2 linked regions of the Allosaccharopolyspora coralli genome follow. The protein of the gene in region 1 interacts with the protein of each later gene in a pairwise test. Links are inferred from orthologs where the notes say so. Each region holds a gene or a part of one and is shown in the gene's direction. Other genes may lie near its edges.

Region 1 (7,727 bases):
GACCTGCTCGGTGAAGATCGCGCCGAGCGTTTGCGCGTAGGCGTTGGCCAGCGCTCGGCCCGTCACGTCGCGCCGGTCGTAGGAGTAACCGCGCACGTCGGCCATCCGGATGCCGGCCATCCGGAGGTTCTCGAACTCGCTGTAGCGCCCTACCGCGGCGAATCCGATGCGGTCGTAGATCTCCGAGACCTTGTGCAGCGTCGTCGACGGGTTCTCCGCCACGAACAGCACACCGCCCGCGTGTTTGAGCACCACCACGCTGCGTCCCCGAGCGATGCCCTTGCGGGCCAGCTCGGAGCGCTCCCGCATCAACTGCTCGGGCGAGGTGTAGAACGGCATCGTCACGGCTGTGCACTCCTGGCTCGAATCGGGTCGCCCTCGGGCGGCGGCACTGGTGGCTTGGCGTGTGCTGCGGTCCGGCGGCTCAGCCGCCCGGATTCTCCTGGCGGCCGTCGACGACCTCGCGGGCGACCTCCGACGTCTGCTCCTCGGTCAACCGCACCGCCCCTTCGGAGCCGGTGATCGTGATCACCGAGGGGTAGATCCGCCGCGACATGTCCGGACCGCCGGTGGCCGTGTCGTCGTCGGCGGCGTCGTAGAGCGCCTCGACGGCGTTGCGGACCGCCGAGTCCACGTCAGCGTCCGCGTCGTGACGCTTCTTCAGCGCGGACTTGGCGAACAGCGAGCCGGAGCCGACCGCATCGTAGCCGCCGACCTCGTTGTAGCGCCCACCGGTGATGTCGTAGGAGACGATGCGGCCCGCCCGTTCCGGGTTGTCGGCGTCGACGTCGAAACCCGCGAACAACGGCAGCACCGCGAGACCCGCGATCGCACCCTGGAGGTTGCCGCGCAGCATCGTGGCGAGCTTGTTCGTCTTGCCGTCCAGGGACAGCGGCACGCCCTCGAGTTTCTCGTAGTGCTCCAACTCGATGGCGTACAGCCGCACCATTTCGAGGGCGATACCGGCGGTGCCCGCGATCCCGACGGCGGAGTAGTCGTCGGTGACGTAGAGCTTTTCCATGTCCCGCTGCGCGATGAGGTTGCCCATGGTCGCCCTGCGGTCGCCTGCCAGCAGCACGCCACCCCGGAACGTCAGCGCGACGATCGTGGTGCCGTGCGGGGCTTCGAGCCCCTCCGGGACGCCACGGTGCCCGGGCATCAGTTCGGGAGCCGCGCTGCGGAGGAAGTCGGTGAACGACGACGATCCCGGGGTGAGGTAAGCGGGGGGCAGGGCCTGACCGGGGAAGCCGGCCGTGCTGGAGTCCATCGGCGACATCGTCTCCTGCTCGAAGTGACGGGGACTGGACGGGACGGCACCGACCCGGCAGGGCCCGGGCCGACACGGGGATAGACCCGGACCGTCCGGATTTCGGGGACCGTGCGACCCCGGCGCGCCACGACAGGTGCCGTCTCGCGCGGGGCCGGATGATCACCGTGCCCGGGGCACGTTAACGGATCACCGTGCCGGAGGCACGTCGACGAGGCACCGTGCCGCAGGCGCGTCGACGACGAACCCCGCCGTGGGCACGGCACGACTCACTGGCCACCCTTCTGTACGTAGGCGCGCACGAAATCCTCGGCGTTCTCCTCCAGGACGTCGTCGATCTCGTCCAGGATGGCGTCGACGTCCTCGCCGAGATTCTCGCGACGTTCCTGACCGCCGGTCTCGACGGCAGTGTCTTCGTCGCCGTCGTCGCCGCCACCTTGCCGCTGCACCTTGTCCTGGGACATCTCGCCTCCCGGTGGTTGCCCTCGCGGAGAGCCGGTCCGGCGGCCCCGGGATTCCCCGTGACCTTCCGGTCTCCTGCTGTGAACACTACCTAGCGCGCAGGCCCTTCGCCCACAGCCGAGCGGGCGTCACGCGGATCTTGACCAGGCCGTTGTGGACACGCTCCGCAACCGACGATCGTGACCTCGCGCAGCTCGTCTCACCCTCTGGTCAGGGAATCGACGAGTTCCTCGGCACTGGCCGCGGCGTCGAGGAGTTCTCCCACGTGGGCACGCGTTCCGCGCAGCGGTTCGAGGGTGGGGATGCGCACCAACGAGTCGCGACCCAGGTCGAAGATGACCGAATCCCACGATGCGGCCGCCACCGACGCCGGATACTGCTCCAGGCAGCGCCCGCGGAAGTACGCGCGCGTGTCCTCCGGTGGGTGGTCCACCGCGGCGCGCACGTCGTCCTCGCTGACGAGACGCTTCATCGACCCGCGCGCGACCAGCCGGTTGTACAGACCTTTACCGAGGCGAACGTCGGAGTACTGCAGGTCGATCATGTGCAGCCGGGGCGATGCCCAGCCCAGGTTGTCGCGCGTGCGGTAGCTCTCCAGCAACTTCCACTTCGCGGGCCAATCCAGGCGGTCCGCGCAGTTCATCGGGTCGTCGGCGAGCAGATCGAGCACCTCGCCCCAGGTGTCGAGCACCTCGCGTGCTGCCGGGGACCCGTCCTCGCCGCCGTCCAGATGCCGGGCCGCGCGCTCGTGATAGGCCCGTTGCAGGTCCAGGCCGGTGAACTTGCGTCCGTCCGCGAGCTCGACCTTCTGGTTCAGATACGGATCGTGACTGATGAGGTGTACGGCCTGCACGGCGTCGGCGAGCTTGAGGTCGTCGAAACGCACTCCCGCTTCGATCATGTCGAGCACCAGTGCGGTGCTGCCGACCTTGAGGAACGTGGAGGTCTCCGCGAGATTCGCGTCGCCGATGATGACGTGGAGTCTGCGGTACTTGTCGGCGTCGGCGTGCGGTTCGTCCCGCGTGTTGATGATGCCGCGTTTGAGCGTGGTCTCCAGACCGACCTCGACCTCGATATAGTCGGAACGCTGGGAAAGCTGGAATCCCGGCTTCTCACCGGCCTGTCCGAGTCCGACCCGCCCGGAGCCGCACGTCACCTGGCGCGAGACGAAGAACGGCGTGAGACCCGCGATGGCGGCCGTGAACGGCGTCTTGCGGGCCATGAGGTAGTTCTCGTGGGTTCCGTAGCTGGCGCCCTTGCCGTCGACGTTGTTCTTGTAGAGCTGCATCGACGGCGTGCCGGGCACGCTGGCGGCACGGAAAGCTGCCTCCTCCATGACCCGTTCGCCCGCCTTGTCCCACACGACCGCATCACGAGGGTTGGTGACTTCCGGCGCGGAGTACTCGGGGTGCGCGTGGTCGACGTAGAGGCGAGCCCCGTTGGTGAGGATGACGTTCGCCGCGCCGAGGTCGTCGTTGTCCCCGCCGTCGTTCTGCGCGACCGTGGCGCCGAGGTCGAATCCGCGGGCGTCCCGCAGCGGCGACTCGACCTCGTAGTCCCAGCGTGCCCGCTTGGAGCGCGGTATGTCCGCGGCCGCCGCGTACGCCAGGACGATGTGTGTGGAGGTCAGCACCGGGTTCGCCGTCGCGTCACCCGGCACCACGATGCCGTACTCGACCTCGGTTCCCATGATCCGCCGCATACCCCGCAGCGTACGGGTTGTGCACCGGCACGGGGGATCACAGCGCGGGAACGACACGGCGACCGCCGTGCCGCGCGACGGTCGCGAACGCCGAGCTGACACGATCGGACGATGAGCGTGCGGGACGAGCAGATCGCGGTCTACGACGCGGCGGGAGCCGTGGTCGGCGCCGCCTCCCGCGCGCGGATGCGCCGAGAAGGGCTCTGGCACGCGGCCACGGCCGTACTCGTCCGCTCCCAAGACGGCCGTTCGGTGTACGTGCACCGCAGAACCGACTCCAAAGAGGTGTACCCGGGGATGTACGACTGCTGGGCCGGTGGTGTCGTCGCGGCGGGCGAGGATCCCGACGCCGCCGCACGCCGGGAACTGGCCGAGGAACTCGGCGTCACGGGCAGCGCTGTGCGGTGGCGGTTCCGTACTGTCCACGAGCTGGCGACAGTGCGGTTCCACGCGTTCGTCTACGAGACTCGCTGGAGCGGCTCGATCGTCCATCAACCGGATGAAGTAGCCGACGGTGGCTGGATGCCGCTGGACGAACTCCGGGCCAAGCTGGGCGACCCCGGCTTCTCGTTCGTTCCGGACGGCCGCCAGTTCATCGAGGAATGGTTCTCCCGCCGGCTGGGCGACTGAGGAGCGTCGTCAGCGGGTCCGCTCATCGAGCACCCACGTAGGTCTCAGCGCACGCAGAGCGCATTGTGGAACTGGGGTGGGTGGTCCGGTACCGCCGCCCCGGAGCCGGACTCGTCGCGTAGGTGGCTGCTCGAGACCGATCCCGCAGCGAAGAGAACGCTGAGGTTCCGCCATCCGAGCCACCGAGCAACACCGCCTGACAGGTGTTCTCAGTCCCACGGAAGGGATGCCCGCGTGCCCCAGTACGTCGCCGGATCGGTCGCCACGGCCGCCAGCACGTCCCGATCGGTGGCCGACAACCGCACCGTCGTCGACGTCAGGTTCGACTCGAGTTGGCTCACGCTGGACGGGCCCACGAGGACCACGTCGACCCACGGCTGGTCGAGCACGTAGGCGAGAGCGACCGCGTCCGAGCCCACGCCGTAGGACTCCGCCAGGGCGCTGACCAGCTGCGGCGGATCCACTGCCAGGCGACCGTTGGCCAAGGACTCCTTGACCAACACGGTCCAGCCCCCGTGGTGAACCTCGGCGAGCGCGTTGCCCACGGACGGCTCCAACGCGTTCCATGTCGACTGGACGGCGCTGAACAGCTGCGCGCCACCGACCTCCAGATCCCAGGCCCGCTCCACCGTGTCGGCCTGTCGTGCACCGGAGGTCGAGAAGCCGACCCGCACGCCCTCGTCACGCAGGTTCGCGAGACGGTGCTGCAGGGCGAGGTCCTCGAACAGCGGGCTGTCGGTGGTCAGCGAGTGCACCTGGTACAACGACACACGGTCGCCGAGCAGCGCTCGCGTCTCGTCCCACTGCGTGTGCAGCCGCTCCACCGAGTGTTCCTTGACCTCGTGGACCTCGGTCTCCTGCCGCCACTCGGCCACGTACGCGTAGCCCCACTTGCTGGAGACCGTGACGTCGCCGTGACCGCGCCGGTGGAGCCAGCTGGAGAGGAACTCCTCGGCACTGCCGTACGAACGGGCCGCATCCACCCATCGCACCCCGTTGGCGTACGCGGAATCGAGCACGACGGCCGTGAGATCCCGCATCGCGTCCACCGTGCGGTGTTGCGGCGACAATGCCGGGGCTCCGACGTTGAGATAGGCGGGCCTGCCCAGCGCGGCCAGCCCGACGCCGATCCGTTCGATGGCGGGACGCTCGACGCGGTGCGCTGTCATGCGCCGAACCTATCCGGCCCGACCGGCATCCGACAGCCGAACGCCGCCCGGCGTGGCGGCCTCGCAGGACCGCACGCCGGGCGGCGTACGTCGCCTCTCGTGCGCCGACGGGTGTTTCACCACCGACGCAGCCCGATCACCCGCGGGATCCCAGTGCCCTCCTCGCCAGGACAGCGATCTCGCTGCGTAGGTCGCTACTCGAGAAATCGATCCCGCAGCGACGAGGCCGCGAGGCGCGAACTGGGGCGGCGGTACCGGACCACCTCCCCAAGTTCCCCGATGCGCTCTCAGAGGTACTGGCCGGTGTTGGTGGCTGTGTCGATCGCCCGGCCCGATTCCTGGTTCTTGCCGCTGACCAGGGTGCGGATGTAGACGATCCGTTCGCCCTTCTTGCCGGAGATCCTCGCCCAGTCGTCCGGGTTGGTGGTGTTGGGCAGATCCTCGTTCTCGGAGAACTCGTCGATGATCGCGTCCTGCAGGTGCTGGACCCGCAGTCCGCCCTGGCCGGTGTCCAAGGCCGCCTTGATCGCCGACTTCTTCGCCCGGTCCACGATGTTCTGGATCATCGCGCCGGAGTTGAAGTCCTTGAAGTACAGGACGTCCTTGTCCCCGTTGGCGTAGGTGACCTCCAGGAATCGGTTGTCGTCGGTCTCCGAGTACATCCGCTCCACAGTGGTCTGGATCATCGCGTCGACGCAGGCTTCCTGGTCGCCGCCGAACTCCCGCAGATCCTCCTCGTGAATCGGCAGTTGCTTGGTCAGGTACTTGGAGAAGATGTCCTTCGCCGACTCGGCGTCCGGGCGCTCGATCTTGATCTTCACGTCGAGCCTGCCGGGGCGCAGGATCGCCGGGTCGATCATGTCCTCACGGTTGGAAGCACCGATGACGATGACGTTCTCGAGTCCCTCGACGCCGTCGATCTCACTGAGCAGCTGCGGCACGATCGTGGTCTCCACGTCGGAGGAGACCCCGCTGCCCCGGGTCCGGAAGATGGAATCCATCTCGTCGAAGAACACGATCACCGGCGTGCCCTCGGAGGCCTTCTCCCGCGCCCGCTGGAAGATCATGCGGATGTGTCGCTCGGTCTCACCGACGAACTTGTTGAGCAGCTCCGGGCCCTTGATGTTGAGGAAGTACGACTTGGCCTGGCCGTCGTCGTCCCCTCGGGCCGCGGCGACCTTCTTGGCCAGGGAGTTCGCCACCGCTTTCGCGATGAGCGTCTTACCGCACCCCGGCGGGCCGTAGAGCAGCACGCCCTTCGGCGGGCGCAGCTGATACTGCACGTACAGCTCCGAGTGCAGGAACGGCAGCTCGACTGCGTCGCGGATCTCCTCGATCTGACCGCCCAGACCACCGATGTCGAGGTAGCCGACGTCCGGCACCTCTTCCAGCGTGAGGTCCTCGACCTCGGCCTTCGGCACGACGTCGTAGGCGTAGCCCGCCTTGCTGTCCACCAGCACTGAGTCGCCGGACTTGAGTCCGCCGTCAACCAGGTGGTCGGTCAACCACACGACCCGTTCCTCGTCGGTGTGGCCGAGCACCAGCGCACGCGGCCCGTGCCCCACCTCGGTGGCAGGCAGCAGCTCACGGAAGGTGCAGACTTCCCCGGTCGCCTCGAACGAGCCGGCCTCGACCACGGTGAGCGCCTCGTTGAGCCGGACCGACTGCCCCAGCTGCAACTGCTCGGTCTCGACGTTGGGCGAGACCGCCACCCGCATCCGGCGTCCGGAGGTGAACACGTCCACCGTGCCGTCCTCGAACCGGGCGAGGAACACGCCGTACCCGCTCGGGGGCTGGGCGAGACGGTCCACCTCTTCACGCAGCGCGGTCAGCTGGCCCCGCGCTTCCTTCAAAGTCTCGGTGAGTTTGGCGTTCCGTTCGGTGAGCTGGCTCACTCTTTCGGATGCCTCGGCCAGACGGTCTTCCAGCACTCGGGCCTGTTGGGGGGACTCGTTGAGCTTCTGTCGCAGCGAGGCCACCTCGTCCTCCAGGAGACGAATCTGGCTGTTGTGCTCGGCGCTGCGCCCAGTCTGCTGCTCGCCGCCCTCCTCGGGCCGGCTGCTGGGACGATCGTGCTGCATGTCGGCACCCTCCTCCCGTACTCGTACCTCGACGGTACCGGCGATCACCGACATTCGGCGGCGATTGCCCACCGGACGGCCCAGACTGCCACACCTCGCGGCGATTCCCCATCAATGACGCGGAGTTCGCCGCCCCGAGCGCGCCGCGGCCGTGTACGCAAGGTCGGGATCGTGTCGCCCGTTCGGTTCTTGCGCATACGGTCACCTTCAGGGCACCGACCCCGCTGACCGGCACCTCGTCGTCACGCACAGCCAGATCTCGGCCACGCGGCGGCAATGAAGCGGACCACTCCGGCAACCGGGTGGCGCACGTCACGGACTCCGGAACTTCTCCCATCATTTGGAACAACCTGCTCGGGTGTCCCTCCTGAGCAACGCCTCCGGCGCCGCCTTTTCTTCCGGGACCGGGACCGCGT
Region 2 (7,935 bases), 1.7 Mb from region 1 along the record:
GACGCTGCACTACGGCGAACTCGCCGAGCAGGTGGCCGGGATCGTGGCCGGGCCGTCACGCGATCTGATCGAGACGGTGGCCGGGGAGGTCGCCGATCACGTCCTGAGCGACTCACGTGTCGCGGAAGTGCAGGTCACCGTGCACAAACCGACGGCGCCGATCGCGTTGGAGTTCGCCGACGTGGCTGCCACGATCCACCGGTCGCGATGAGCAGGGCGGTGCTCTCGCTCGGGTCGAACCTGGGAGAGCGGCTGGAACATCTCCGGCTGGCGGTGCACGGATTCGGCGAGGACGTGGTGGTGACCTCGGCGGTGTACGAGACCGAGCCGTGGGGTGTGCGGGATCAGCCTCGCTTCCTCAACGCCGTGATCGTCGTCGCTGCGGACGGGCTCGACGAGTGGGGCTGGCTGCGGCGCGGCCAGGCATTGGAGGCGCAGGCGCAGCGGCGTCGCGAGCAGCGGTGGGGGCCGAGGACGCTCGACGTCGACGTGGTCACAGTGGACGGTGTCCACAGCGATCACCCGGACCTCGTGCTGCCGCATCCCGGGACGCCGAGCCGGGCGTCGGTTCTCGTGCCGTGGCTGGAGGCCGACCCCGAGGCCGTGCTGCCGGGCCACGGCCCGGTCCGTGACCTCGCCGCGGCGCTCTCGAAGGAGGAGCGGGACACGCTCCACCGCCGACCCGACCTCCCCCTCCACTGAGAACCCGCCGGTGGTCGTGCCGCGTCCGTGGTGACCGCTCAGCGGCTCCACCCCCAACCTGTGGACAACTCCCTCCCCCTGTGGACAGAGGGGTGGCAAATTCGCGCGAATTTGCCACCCCGGCGGTTAGCGGAGGGAGGCTCGGAGGGCCGCGGCGAGCCATTTGCTGGCGGCGTCGTCGAGGATGCCCTTCTGCTGGGGCCATCCGTTGATCGTCGCGAGCAGCACCCAGTAGCGGGAGAGCCGGGAGTCGTGGGACTCGAAGTGCCCGGCGATCTCTTCCCGCAGCTCCGGGGTGTCTGCCTTGCCCTTGTGGTCGGCGAAGGTCGTCGCGAACTGGCCCGCGAGTTCCACCGCCCGCGGAGAATCCGCAGGCGTGCCCTCGCGATGCGCCTGCGCGACGGCTTCCTGTACCTCCCACGCCTCCTCGGCGAGCTGCTGCGGCTGCTGCGCGTCCTCCTCGCCCCCGTCGCGTAGTGCGGCCTGCTCGGCGTTCATACCGCGCACCAGGTCACGGAAGCTCCGGTCGCTGACGAGGTCGGCGAGTTCGATCCACGCCTCCACCTGCTCGGTCGAGGCGTTCTCCGGCAGGTTCGGTTTCGCCGAGCGCATCCACGCGATGAATTCCGGGTTCACGTTCAGGCCTTCGCTGACCTCGTCCCAGAACTCGTCGATCATCCGGTTGCGTTCCTCGTCCACTCTGTTGTCTCCATTCGGGGGAGACTCAACCCCGAATGGCACCGGTCGTCGCACGCTCCCCGTGCGGGCCGTCGACGCCGACCCAGTGCCATCCTGGACGGGTGGCGCCACGGCAGCAGGAAAAGATGACTTTCACCCAGCCCCGGCATTTGATCGCGGCCGGGTTGATCGCGGCCGTGATCGCGTACCTCGGCGTTCAGATCGGGTACGGCGGTCTGCAGCGGGTCCCGCCCCTCGCTGGGACGACGCTGTTGCTCGTCGCGCTCGTCGACGGGACGCTCGCGTTGACGATGGGCCCGCGGGTGCGCCGCAAGCAGGACGTGGATCGGGTCGATTCACTGACGGCGGCGCGTGCTGTGGCGTTGGCGAAGGCGTCGTCGATGGCGGGCGCGATCATGGCGGGGGTGTGGCTGGGGTTCCTCGCGTACCTGCTGCCGATTCGGTCCACAGTGGAAGCGGCGAGTTCGGATACGGTCGCGGCCGTGGTCGGCCTGGTCAGCGCCCTGGTGCTCGTCGGTGCGGGCCTGTTGCTGGAATACAGCCTGCGCAACCCCGACGAACCGGAGGAACTGGACGGGGCGGAGGATTCGTGATCACGCGTTGCGGCGGCACATGGTCTCGATGCGATAAAGGCCAGGTACCGTAGGGCCATGCCCGACCCACACGAGACGAGGTCCGCGCATGGTGGTCGCGGCGCGACTGTGCTCGGGGTCGTGACCGTGGTGCTCGCGGTCGGCGCCACCGGCGCCATGGTGCTCGGCGACGACACGCGAATCCTGCGTCTCGGTCTGGTTGGCGCGCTCTGGGCGACGGTGCTGGCCGGGTTCGCCGTCACCGGTCTACGGAAACGGCTCGCGGACAAGGACGCGCGGGAAGTCGACCTCAAGCGGGTCTACGAGCTGGAGCTGGAACGCGAGGTCGCAGCGCGCCGCGAGTTCGAGGCCGAGGCCGAAACGGCGGCGCGGCGCACCGCGGCGGCGGAGTCCCGGGAGGAGCTCGACGCACTGCGTGCCGAACTGGCGAAGCTGCGGGGCACCCTGGAGCAGATCGTCGGCGGGGACATGCTCGTCGAGCGGGTGGCGCTGCATGCCGAGTCGACCCGGGTGCGGTCGTGGGGTGAGCACGAGGGCCCGCCTGCCCGCGTCACCCGGCCCGCCGACCCGTGGGGTGCGCAGTTGTCCCCGGGCGCGGCAGAGTACGGCTACGGCGATTACGCGCACAGTGGTCACGTGCAGTACGCACAGTACGGCGGCGACCCGACGCCGGGTGTGAACGGCGCTGGCTCCGCGCCTCACGGTGGGTACCCGGTGAACGGAGTCCGTCCGGCGCAGGCGCCGCCGCCCGGGGTCGATCACGGCGTGGGCGAGGCGCACACCGACCTCATCAGTCCCGTGCCGGGCAATGCGGCCTCGGACGGGCCCTCGCCTACCCCCGACACGTTGCGCGATTCGGCACGCCCCGCCGTCGTCCGCTCAGGCCCGCCGCCGCAGTCGGAGGTCACCGGCGAGTGGCCGGCCGCCACCGGCGAGGCCGCCGAGCCGGAGTCCGCACCGCCCGAGTCTGCGGAGCCACAGGGGAGCCCCGGCGCGCACGCGCAGGGAAAGTCGGTCAGCGAGTTGTTGGCCGCGTTCGGCGGTGGCCGGGCGTCGAAGCGCAGGCGCCGTCAGGGGTGACCGTGACGCGCCGGCCGCGGTCGAGCACGGAGGGTGCGGGTTCGCCGGGCCGGGCATCGCGCCGAACGTCGAGCACATAGGGTTCCTGCCGTGTCCACCCCAGCTGATCTCTCCGGTGCGCGGCGCCTGCAGATCCAGAAGCAGGCGCTCGCGGTCTGGCCGGTCGTCGGGCTGATCGTTCTCGGCGTCGTCGGTCTGATCATGGTCAGTGTCGCCACCGCGCGGGTCGGTGTCGCGGCGACGGTGATCGGCGCGGTGGCGGCGTTGGTCCCGGTCGGCGTCGTGTTCGCCGCGATCGTGTGGATGGACCGCTGGGAGCCGGAACCGCCGATGTTGCTGCTCGGCGCGTTCCTGTGGGGTGCCGGCGGCGCGACGGCGACGTCCCTGCTGCTCAACGACGCCGTGACCGGGCTCGGCGACCTGCTGGTCGGCGCGGACGGGCAGGCGTTCTTCGCGCAGGCAGTGGTCGCACCGCTGCTGGAAGAGACGGCGAAGGCGCTGTTCGTGGTCGCGTTGTGGGTGTGGCGGCGCAACGAATTCAACGGCCTCGTCGACGGCATCGTCTACGCAGCCCTGACGGCGGCGGGGTTCGCGTTCACCGAGAACATTTTCTACTTCGGCAGGGCGTTCGCCGAGGGCGGGCTCGGCGACGTCTCCGGCGGCGTGGTCGCCGTGTTCATCCTGCGCGGGGTGCTCGCACCGTTCTCGCACCCGCTGTTCAGCTCGATGATCGGCATCGGCATCGGGTTCGCCACGAGGACCCGCCGACCCGCGCTCCGCGTGGCGTACCCGCTCGGCGGACTGCTGCTCGCGATCCTGCTGCATGCCGTGTGGAACGGCTCGACGTTGCTCGGTGGCGTCGGGTTCCTCAACGTCTATTTCCTGATCATGGTTCCGATCTTCGTCGGCACCTGGTTCCTGGTGGCCTGGCAGCGGCGGCGCGAGCAGAGCATCGTCGCCCAGCAGCTGCCGATCCTGCAGCGGGCGGGCCTCATCGTCAGCAGCGAGGTCGAGATGCTCGCGAGTCTGCAGGGCCGGCAGGGCTGGCTGCGCAAAGTTCGGCGGAGCGCGGGGCCGGAGGCGGCGAAAGCCGTGCAGGACTACCAGGTCGCGGTCACCGAGCTGGCGTTCCTGCAGCACCGCGCGGCGGAGGGGCGCACGACCAGTGCCGTGCGCCGCGCTCGCCGGGAGCGGCTGATCGAGGACCTCAAGGCGGCCCGGCGTTCGGCGGCAGGTTCCCGCGACGCGTTCCAGACCGCCCGGGTGAAGATCGACGAACTCACCCAGGTGAACCTGCGACGGCCACCCGACGGCGAAGCTGGGCACCGGCACCGCTGAACGAGTCCACCGCAGAGCAGCCGCGACGTGGATCACCCCTTGGTCGGGTAGCGGAACCTCAGAGCCCTCCTCGCAGTGGGATCGATCTCTCGAGTAGCTCGCTGTCCTCGCGAGGAGGCGCCGGGAACCCCGGTGGCCCGTCTGCGTGGACCGGCGGAAGAACCGCCGACGCAGCTCAGTCGCACCTTCTCGGCGTGGTCCTCGCCACCCGCGTGGCACGGGGGCGGCCGTTCTCGGTTACTCTCGCGCCGCTGTCCGGTACCCGTCGACGGGACTGGAACGGTCAGAAGGGACGCAGTGTGGCGGTGTCTGCTGAGGGCGGACCGGCGCGGGGTCAACGACCTCGGCTCCGGGTCGGTGTCGTATCCGCCGGCCGGGTCGGCGCGGTGCTCGGTGCCGCGTGGAGGCGCGCCGGGCACGAGGTCGTCGCGGTGTCGGCGGTGTCGGACGCCTCGCGACACCGAGCCGAGGAACTGCTCCCGTCGGTACCTGTGCTGCCGCCGGACCAGGTTGCCGAGCTGGCGGACCTGGTCGTGCTGGCGGTCCCGGACGACGCGCTCGACGGGCTGGTGCGCGGACTGCTCGCGGCCGGATCCCTGCGCTCCGGGCAGATCGTCGCGCACACCAGCGGTGCGCACGGAGTGTCCGTACTGACCCCCGCCGCCGAGGCCGGGCTCCTCACGGTGGCGCTGCATCCGGCGATGACCTTCACCGGCCGTCCCGAGGACGTGGAACGGCTCACCACCGCCTGTGCGGCGGTCACCGCGCCCGCCGGCGAAGCCGCGTGGAGTGTCGCGGAAGCCCTCACCGTGGAACTCGGCGCCGAACCGGTCCGGGTCGCCGAGGAGAACCGAAGGCTCTACCACACCGCGCTGACCCACGGCGCGAATCACCTGATCACGCTGGTCAACGAGTGCGCGGAGCTGCTGCGCGGCGCGGGTGTCGAGGTCCCGGACCGGGTCATGGCGCCGTTGTTGTCGGCCTCGCTGGACAACGCGTTGCGGTTCGGAGATCGGGGACTCACCGGGCCCGTCTCGCGCGGGGACGCGGGCACGGTGCGGGCGCACCTCGACGTACTGGCCGCCGACGCTCCGGACGTGCGGGGCGGCTATCGCGTTCTCGCGTCCAGGACCGCCGACCGCGCCGAACGTGCCGGAATCCTCCGCGCCGACGACGCGGCGGACGTCCGTGCCGCGCTCGAACAAGGGGAGGACTCGTGATGGTGCACGACGACAGCGCGACGAAGGCCGGACCCGGATTCCGGCGCGGCGAACTCACGGTGCACGAGCACGCCCACGAGCTCGGAAACGTGACGCGGGCGCTGCGGTCGACGGGACTCACGGTCACGCTGGTGCCGACGATGGGCGCGCTCCACGAAGGACACCGCGAACTGATCCGCCGCGCGCGCAGCGTGCCGAACAGCGTCACCGTCGTGTCGATTTTCGTGAACCCGTTGCAGTTCGGTCCCGGAGAGGACTTCGAACGCTATCCGCGGACCCTCGACGCGGACCTGGAACTGTGTCGTGCGGAAGGCGTGGAGCTCGTCTTCCACCCGGACCGCGCCGAGCTGTACGGGCCGGAACCGCAGATCACCCTCAACGCCGGACCGCTCGGCGACGACCTCGAAGGCGCCAGTCGACCCGGCCACTTCGACGGTGTCCTCACCGTCGTCGCGAAGCTGTTCGGCGTCGTACGCCCCGATCTGGCGCTGTTCGGCGAGAAGGACTATCAGCAGCTCGTCCTGCTCCGCCGGATGGCGTGGGAACTCGCTCTCGGCGTGAAGGTGCAGGGCGTCCCCATCATGCGCGACGCCGACGGGCTCGCACTGTCCTCCCGGAACCGCTATCTCGAACCCGAGCAGCGCCGTGCCGCGCTCGCCCTGTCGGCCGCGCTCGTGGCGGGCCACTACGCCGGTCCCCGGGGTCCGCAGGCCGTGCTCGACGCCGCCCGTGAGGTGCTCGACACCGAGCCGGCCGTGCACGTCGACTACCTCGAACTCCGCGACCGTGAACTCGGCGCCGCCCCCGCCGACGGGGAGGGCAGGCTGCTCGTCGCGGCGAAGGTGGGCGGGACCCGCCTGATCGACAACGCGCTCGTCGTCCTCGGCGACGGGCGCACCGATCTCCCGGAGAACCGGTCATGACCACCGGGAAGACCGTCATCGAGCTCACCGGACCGCGCGTGGTGCGTGGCCATCCGTGGACGGTGGGACAGCGGAGTCGAGGAGGGAGTCTGCGATGTTCCGCACGATGCTGAAGTCCAAGATCCACCGGGCCACGGTGACTCAGGCCGACCTGCACTACGTCGGCTCGGTCACCGTCGACGCCGACCTGATGGACGCCGCCGATCTGCTCGAAGGGGAGCAGGTCGCCATCGTCGACGTCACCAACGGCGCCCGGCTGGAGACCTACGTGATCACCGGCGAGCGAGGTAGCGGGGTGATCGGCATCAACGGTGCCGCCGCCCACCTCATCGAACCCGGCGACCTCGTCATCCTCATCTCGTACGGCGTCATGGACGAGCTCGAGTGCCGCTCGTACCAGCCGCGGGTGCTGTTCGTCGACGCCGACAACGCCATTGTCGAACGCGGCACCGACCCGGCGAGCGCCCCGGAGGGGTCCGGCCTGCTCACCGGCGCCACGACCACGGTCGTGCCGGAGACCGACGACGCGGCGAAGCTCGACGCGCTACTGCAGCAACCCGAACTCGACGGCCGAGCCTGACCGGCCCGGCGATCAGGAAGGAACGACGGTGCTGCTCGCCATCGACATCGGCAACACCAACATCGTGCTCGGGCTCTACGACGCCGACGCGGCGAGCGCGGACGCCCAGGGTGCCGACGTGCCGCTCGTGCGGGACTGGCGGATGCGCACCGAACCGCGCATGACCGCAGACGAACTGTCCCTCACGGTCCGCGGCCTGCTCGGCGACTACGCCGACAAGATCACCGGCATCTCGGCGTTGTCCACGGTGCCCGCGCTGCTGCGGGAACTGCGCGTGATGCTCGACCGGTACTGGACCGACGTCCCCAGGGTCGTCGTGGAGCCCGGGGTCCGCACCGGGGTACCACTGCTCGTCGACAACCCCAAGGAAGTCGGGGCCGACCGCGTCATCAACACACTCGCCGCACACCACCTGCATTCCACGAACTGCGTGGTGGTCGATTTCGGAACCTCCACCAACATCGACGTGATCTCCGCGCGTGGGGAGTTCCTCGGCGGCGCCTTCGCTCCGGGAATCGAGATCTCGCTCGACGCTCTCGCCTCGCGAGCCGCACAACTACGCAAGGTGGAACTCGTCCGGCCCCGGTCGGTCATCGGCAGGAACACCGTCGAATGCCTGCAGTCCGGCATTCTGTACGGATTCGCGGGCCAGGTCGACGGACTCGTCCACAGCATCGTGGCCGAACTCGAAACCACCCACGGCGGGCCGACCACCGTGCTCGCCACCGGAGGTCTCGCACCGCTCGTGGTGGCCGAATCGGGGACGATCTCGCACCACGTCCCGGACCTGACCCTGCTCG

Evidence for each region.
Region 2: the proteins of GIY23_RS09900 (region 1) and panC interact in binary tests that used the Escherichia coli proteins (3 or more experiments, as listed by UniProt). The link is inferred for Allosaccharopolyspora coralli from one-to-one orthologs.

Annotation. Positions count from the first base shown.
Region 1 is NZ_CP045929.1:2,078,549-2,086,275, reverse strand. Bases 2,514-5,301 are described here. They hold GIY23_RS09900 (NUDIX domain-containing protein), read left to right. Parts: upstream 2,514-3,542; coding sequence 3,543-4,061; downstream 4,062-5,301. Other genes in these bases: GIY23_RS09895 (aldo/keto reductase), read right to left, coding at 4,271-5,230; dop (depupylase/deamidase Dop), read right to left, coding at 2,514-3,431. In the rest of the region: prcA (proteasome subunit alpha), read right to left, coding at 1-345; prcB (proteasome subunit beta), read right to left, coding at 425-1,267; GIY23_RS09910 (ubiquitin-like protein Pup), read right to left, coding at 1,537-1,731; more of dop, read right to left, coding at 1,929-2,513; arc (proteasome ATPase), read right to left, coding at 5,518-7,311.
Region 2 is NZ_CP045929.1:349,293-357,227, forward strand. The notes cover bases 4,598-7,593. They hold panC (pantoate--beta-alanine ligase), read left to right. Parts: upstream 4,598-5,631; coding sequence 5,632-6,555; downstream 6,556-7,593. Other genes in these bases: GIY23_RS01645 (Rossmann-like and DUF2520 domain-containing protein), read left to right, coding at 4,712-5,632; panD (aspartate 1-decarboxylase), read left to right, coding at 6,650-7,135; GIY23_RS01660 (type III pantothenate kinase), read left to right, coding at 7,164-7,593. Outside these bases: folB (dihydroneopterin aldolase), read left to right, coding at 1-211; folK (2-amino-4-hydroxy-6-hydroxymethyldihydropteridine diphosphokinase), read left to right, coding at 208-702; GIY23_RS01625 (hypothetical protein), read right to left, coding at 829-1,401; GIY23_RS01630 (DUF3180 domain-containing protein), read left to right, coding at 1,527-1,994; GIY23_RS01635 (DUF6779 domain-containing protein), read left to right, coding at 2,052-3,074; GIY23_RS01640 (PrsW family intramembrane metalloprotease), read left to right, coding at 3,165-4,412; more of GIY23_RS01660, read left to right, coding at 7,594-7,935. UniProt on the Escherichia coli protein: Catalyzes the condensation of pantoate with beta-alanine in an ATP-dependent reaction via a pantoyl-adenylate intermediate.